DNA from 2 places in the Bacillus sp. Marseille-P3661 genome. Region 2 is predicted to be linked to the other one. Evidence: riboswitches for the same ligand, from Rfam matches in the RefSeq annotation. Region 2 holds a riboswitch; the other holds the start of a gene.
The links. Region 2 has a riboswitch for S-adenosylmethionine ahead of C1724_RS15130 (methionine ABC transporter ATP-binding protein). Riboswitches for the same ligand answer to the same signal wherever they lie in the genome.
Positions count from the first base shown of each region.

Region 1: it holds a riboswitch for S-adenosylmethionine, as region 2 does, so the genes downstream of both, C1724_RS02480 (acetyl-CoA C-acyltransferase) here and C1724_RS15130 (methionine ABC transporter ATP-binding protein) in region 2, are expected to answer to the same signal.

Region 1 is NZ_LT965953.1:549,692-553,096, forward strand. Features, by position in the region: gene C1724_RS02470 (D-alanyl-D-alanine carboxypeptidase family protein) at 1-568, opposite strand, end outside; gene C1724_RS02475 (urease accessory protein UreH domain-containing protein) at 763-1,494, shown strand; SAM riboswitch class I at 1,666-1,771, shown strand; gene C1724_RS02480 (acetyl-CoA C-acyltransferase) at 1,870-3,039, shown strand; gene C1724_RS02485 (sodium:solute symporter family protein) at 3,263-3,405, shown strand, end outside.
Region 2 is NZ_LT965954.1:825,304-828,708, forward strand. Features, by position in the region: gene C1724_RS15120 (MetQ/NlpA family ABC transporter substrate-binding protein) at 1-112, opposite strand, end outside; gene C1724_RS15125 (methionine ABC transporter permease) at 129-791, opposite strand; gene C1724_RS15130 (methionine ABC transporter ATP-binding protein) at 781-1,809, opposite strand; SAM riboswitch class I at 1,886-1,994, opposite strand; gene C1724_RS15135 (hypothetical protein) at 2,376-2,906, shown strand; gene C1724_RS15140 (Cof-type HAD-IIB family hydrolase) at 3,007-3,405, opposite strand, start outside.

The DNA of each region.
Region 1 (3,405 bases), on a different contig from region 2:
TTTCACGGAAGGTATCATTTTTTAGCGCATATTTCGTTAGAGTAGCTAGATCATATGCAGTTGTTTTTTGTTCTAAATGATAAAGTCCATGCGGGTTTCTAAAAGTTGTGTTCTTTAATCCAACCTTATTTTGAATAAATTCATTCATTCTATTGGAAAAAGCAGCAGAACTCCCATCGAAGTGTTCAGCTATTGCAATTGCTGCATCATTACCAGAACTAATTAAGATTCCCTGCACAAGCTTATGCAAGGGAACTTGTTCACCAATTTCTAAATAAACTCGTGTACCTTCTATATTTCTTGCATTTTCACTTACTGTAACAAGATCATCTAAATCGCCTTCTTCAATTGCAATAATAGCTGTTGCAATTTTAGTTAAACTCGCTGGATATAATGATGTATTCCTGTTTTTGCTGTATAGAATAGATCCAGTATTTGCATCCATTAATACAGCTGCTTCACTATCAATCCTCAAACTTTCGTTTCCATCCTGAGCGAATATATTATTTGGAAGTTGCACTGTTAATAAAATATGAATTAACGTTAATAGAATTATTTTTTTTACCATGATTCCCCTTTCTCCTTAAAACTACAGTCTATAATAGTATTCGTTGCAATAGTGGTTTTTAGGTTCCAAAATTATATTAAAATTCCCATGAACTACATTGATTACTGTTTGGATTTTAAAAGAGCAGTATAATAATGGTAGGCAAGCTATATTCTTCGTGTGTGGCAAGTAGTGAAAGGGTGAGTGGGGATCAAATGTATGCGATACTAAGTCAAATCAGTAATTTCTTAAGCCAACCATTAATAAAATTAGCGTATGGATTTGAAGGGATCCCTATATTAGCTGCTTTATTTCTAGGACTGGTCGGTGCATTGGCTCCTTGTCAATTTACAGGAAATCTTGGAGCAATCACAATATATAGCAATCGTTCCCTTCAAGATAAAGTAGCTTGGTCAGACGTGATTTGGTTTACACTTGGAAAAATGGTTGTTTTCTCTGGGCTAGGTTTTATTGTCTGGCTATTAGGAAAGGAATTTCAAGACTACCTCACGTTAATTTTTCCGTGGATTCGAAAAGCAATCGGCCCTATTCTTATGTTAATTGGTGTGTTTATGCTTGGTATCATTAAAATGAATTGGACGTTAACACTCGGAAATATTCCGGAACGTTTAAAAGTGGGGAGAACAGGGGCGTTTTTTATGGGGGCAGGCTTTTCGTTAGGCTTTTGTCCAACTATGTTCATTTTGTTTTTTGTCACATTAATGCCTATTGTACTTTCTACTTCTTTTGGAGCTATTTTACCTAGTATATTTGCAATCGGTACTTCATTACCGATAATAATAGCGATCTTTTTAATTTGGTATTTTGATATGAGTGGGTCTGCTATGAAGAAAAAAGGAAGGAAAATAGGGACCATTATTCAAAGAACCGCGGGAGTGTTCATGATCGTCCTAGGAATTTTAGATACAATTGCATATTGGCTATAGGAAAATAAAAAAAGTTGCTCAAGGTTTCTTAATCTAACATTAACATCTCGCCACCCAGTAAAATACGTTTTAAAAAACACAAAAAAACTATTGACGTGCTGTTTATAGTTTGTTATTGTTTAACTTATCAAATTAACGAATAATTTTTAACAGTAAAAAAATAAATATTTACTCTTATCACGAGTAGGCTGAGGGATTTGGCCCTATGACGCCCGGCAACCGCCCTATATGGGAATGGTGCTACTTCCAACAGACAGGAATGTCTGAAAGATAAGAGGGCGAAGCCGCAATGGTTTATGACTTCAACCTCTTTCTTTGGAAAGAGGTTTTTTATATGGAAAAAATTAAAGTTATACGAAAGGATGGAGCGAGCATATGAATACGGTCATTCTAGAAGGGGTTCGGACACCTTTTGGGAAGTGGAAAGGCAGCTTAGCTGGTTTAGAGGCAAAGGAAATTGGGACTTTAGCTGTAAAAGAATTAGTAAAACGTGTACCAGAAGTGGCAAGTGAGGCGGATGGTGTTTTACTAGCTCAAGTACTTCAAGCGGGGCAAGGTCAGAATCCGGCTAGGAGAGTCGCAATCGATGCAGGCGTTTCGTTGTCAGTCCCCGCGATTACATTAAATAATGTTTGTTTAGCTGGTTTAGCTTCAATTTCGGATGCAGTGCGACGTATTCATTTTGGAGAAGGAGACTTATACATAACCGGTGGATTTGACTCCATGACAAATGCCCCGTACACGGCGCCATTTCGCAAGGAACAATCGATGGGACCACTGCAACTGACGGATACATTAATTAACGATGGTTTGTGGTGTTCGTTAGCAGACGACTCAATGGGCGTGTTAACAGATTTGAAAAATAAAGACTTTAAGATTGATAGAAAAGCTCAAGATGAATATGCACAGCTATCACAAGAACGGGCAGCTGCTGCGCAACAAAAAGGTTGGCTCCAAGATGAAATTGTTCCATTAATACTGAATGGGAAAACATTTACAGACGATGAAGGCATTCGACCCAATTCTACGTTAGAAAAACTAGAAACACTTCGACCGGCATTTGTCGAAGACGGTACGATCACAGCGGGGAATGCGTCTCAAATGACAGATGGAGCAAGTGTAGGAATTGTTTCCACCGAAAAGAAAGCAGAGCATCTTGGCAAAACACCTTTAGCACGAATTCTAGGATGGGCTGAAATTGCTGGTCCCGATACGAGTTTGCATACAAAGCCAGCGCAAGCCATTAAAGCGGTGTTGGAGAAGACCAAGTTAACTTTGAATGATATTGATTTATTTGAAATCAATGAAGCTTTTGCAAGTGTTGTTGTTGCAAGCTGCCGCGAGCTAGGAATTGGCTATGACCGAGTGAATGTTAATGGTGGCGCGATTGCCATCGGTCATCCGCTGGGTGGAACAGGATTTCGTCTTGTCCTAACAGTAGCGAAGGAGCTACAACGCCGAGGTGGCGGCAAGGGAATCGCATCGCTTTGCGGCGGTGGCGGCCAAGGCATGGCTGTTTTAATAGAAGTTCCAAAAAGCTGGTAGAAGTAAACCAAACCGAACGGTAATAAACGAAACTACTGCATTTTTAATAGCGTAAATACAAAAGACTGAAGATTTTTATAAACTGAATGTTTTTACTAGAAAAACAATTATGGAGGATGAAAACGATGATTTATACTTACTTTGCACTGATAGCCTTATGCTGGACCGTTGGATTAATTATATGGAAGAAATCTTATGTAACAAAAGAGGGGAGCGATAAATAATGCCTACAGTAACGGGGTCTTTATTTTGGACGATTATTATCCTATTGATTGGTTATTTTGGAGTTGTTGTTTGGATCGGGAAAAAAGGAAATCGTTTTAGTAAGTCAATGACAGGCTTTGCAACGGCTCGTGGAAAAGTAAA
Region 2 (3,405 bases):
CAGTTGTTTCCGTTGTTGTTTCTTCAGGTGCAGATGAATTACTTGAGCAACCAGCTAGAGCCACTCCTACTAATAAAACTAAACTTAATAAAAATGTTAAAGTTTTTTTCATTTTCCTATCTCCTTTTTTATCTTCTTCTTATAACCCTTGAAAGTTTATTTCCAAGAGATTGTAACCCTTGAACCATTACAACTAGGATAATTACAGTGATGATCATAACTTCTGTTTCAAAGCGTTGGTAACCGTAAGCAATAGCCAAGTCACCTAAACCACCGCCGCCTACAGCTCCTGCCATTGCAGATGCACCGATTAAACCAATTGTGGCAATCGTAATATTTAATATTAGTGAGCTTAGCGCTTCTGGTATTAAAACTTGAAAAACGATTTGCCAAGGTGTTGCCCCCATCGCTTCCGCAGCTTCGATGATACCAGGATCAATTTCTAGGATCGAACTCTCTACTAATCTAGCAATATATGGTGCAGAGAATATGATCAGCGGAACAATTGCTGCAGCAGTACCTATTGAAGTACCTACTATAAATCTTGTAAACGGTATGATCGCAACCATAAGAATGATGAATGGGATTGAACGAAAGATATTCACAATACCATTTAAAATATTAAATACAACAGTTTGCTCTAGCAAATGGCCTTTTCTTGTTACTACTAACGCAATACCTAATGGCACACCGATAATAGTAGCAAATAGTAGGGAAAAACCAACCATCACAATTGTATCCCATGTTGCCTCAACTATCTTTAGCCAAAACGTATCCCAATTAACCCCCATGATTGATCACCTCCTTAATTGATGCCCTACTTTCTACGTAAGCAACCGCCTTGTTAATTTCTTGTTGGTCACCGATAAATTCTACGATTAAGTTACCAAAGGGTCTTTCTTGTAGCTCAGTAATTTGGCCATATAGCACGTTTACATCGATATTATACTTTTTAGCAACCTCAGAGAGAATTGGACTTCCAGCATTTTCTCCAACAAATGTAATTTTATATACATTTGCGCCTCCCTCTTTATTGTTTAGAAGGCTAAGCACACTAGAAGGAATTGCATCCTGCATTACTGTTTTCACAAAGTTTTGGGCCGTTTGCGTTTTAGGTTGTGAGAAGACATCAAATACACTTCCTTCTTCTACTACATTTCCATATTCCATTACAGCTACACGGTCACAAATTTCGCGAATAACATGCATTTCATGAGTAATCATCATAATAGTAATACCGTATTCACGGTTGATTTGCTTTAAAAGTTTTAAAATTGAATCTGTCGTCTGCGGATCAAGTGCAGATGTTGCTTCATCACAAAGTAAGATATCTGGTGATGTTGCAAGGGCTCTTGCAATACCCACCCTTTGTTTTTGTCCACCTGATAGTTGATCTGGATACATATTTGCTTTATCGGCTAATCCAACAAATTCAAGAAGCTCCGTTACTCGTTCCTGTATTTGTTTTTTAGGAGCTTTTGCTAATTGTAAAGGATAGGCTATATTTCCAAATACAGTTCTTGATTGCAATAAATTAAAGTGTTGGAAAATCATACCAATTTTTTGACGTACCTTTCTTAGCTCGCTTTTCGGAATCGTCGTTATATCTTGATTCTGAATCATTACTTTTCCGTTTGTAGGTCTTTCTAATAAATTCACACAGCGAATTAACGTACTTTTTCCTGCACCACTGAACCCAATTACGCCGTATATTTGACCTTTTTCTACAGTTAAATTTACATTTTTCAAAGCATGAACCTTTTGTCCACCACTATCATATGTCTTTGTAATATTTTCTAAGGTAATCACAAAGCGAACCTCCTAGTTAAAAAAATAACCCTCTTCTATAGTCACAAGAAGAGGGTAGTATTTAATCATACCGCTCAACTTATCTACCAAGTTAAAAAACTTGCAGGAATTAGCACGGTATTCAAACAAAAGAACCCGTTGCCGAGGTTTCAAAGGGCCAGTCCCTCCACCTCTCTCGATAAGGAGATTATATTATAGTTTAACACTTTAGTTTATTAATATAATAATACGGTAAAGCATTAAAAAGATCAACTGGAATTTAATGTTTTAGTACCATATACTAATATAGAAAAAATAAAAAACCACTTCGACAAGAAGAAACTTTAACTTTTCCTCAAAAATTGCTTGCTAGAATTAGAACATTCTATGAAGTTAGTGGTTGTTAGATTTCATCGGGCCAATTTCTTTGCCAGATCTGAAAAAGTAATTTTTAAATTATTTTTAAATAATACTATATTTCTAACAATTTAACAACATATTTCGACATGAAATTTCTAGTAATTCATTCTAAACAACAAATACAAATTCTAATATGTTACGATAGTAATTGTAAGGAGGTAAAATTTATGCTACCTAGACATACACGAGTATTACAAAATGCATTAAATACTAGAAAAAATGAACTTTTGAATAAATCGCGTGAAATGGAAAACCAACTTTTGCGTATGCAAGATAACATAAAAGAAATCGCAAAAAAGGCCGAAATACTGGGTATTGAACAAACAAAAGAAGAAAAATGGGTTATCGTATATAGCTTAATGCAAAAACGCTCATTAAAAATCTTAATTAAAGACTGTGAAACTGCGTATCTCGGAAAATGGGATTTTTGTATGGAAACTATTATTAAAAAAGACCACACCATTTTTATAGCTGATATCAAAGGGCCAGAAAATTATGGGTATGGTACGATATGTATGAAATATCTTAAAGACATTGCAATCCAACAAAATATGGCGCTCATTTATGGTGAGCTTGCCGAAAGAGATTGGGGCCACCTCGGACGATTGATCCGTTTTTATAAAAAAAATCGTTTTAAAATTCAGCTCTATGAAAATGAAAAGTATGGAAAAATCGAATGGAATCCGATATATGGGTAAAGAGACTTTTATTAACAAAAAGGCAGCCCAAAGCTGCCTTTTCACAAGATACAAAATACGCTAGCCTGTCACACTAGAGCCCCCAAAAGATTAAATTCGATTATTTCAATAATCCTACCAGTTCAAGGCCATACACAATACCATCTTCACTAACATCCTTGGTAATATGTTTTGCTACTTTTTTAACATCATCATGGGCATTTCCCATTGCAACGCTATTGGCCACATACGTTAGCATCTCGATATCATTTAGGCCATCCCCAAAAGCATAGACATCTTCATTATTAAACCCCAAATGATCGATTATTACTTTTATTCCATTTGCTTTAGAGCCACCTGATGGCAAAACATCAGTAGATACTGGATGCCAACGCACAAAATCAAAGCCTTCAAACTTATCGATATATTCACGCTCTTCATCTTCAGTACAGAATAATAAACTCTGAAATATTTCCCTATCCTCGTAATAAGTCGGATCGTGCTGAGGATGAGCGAACTT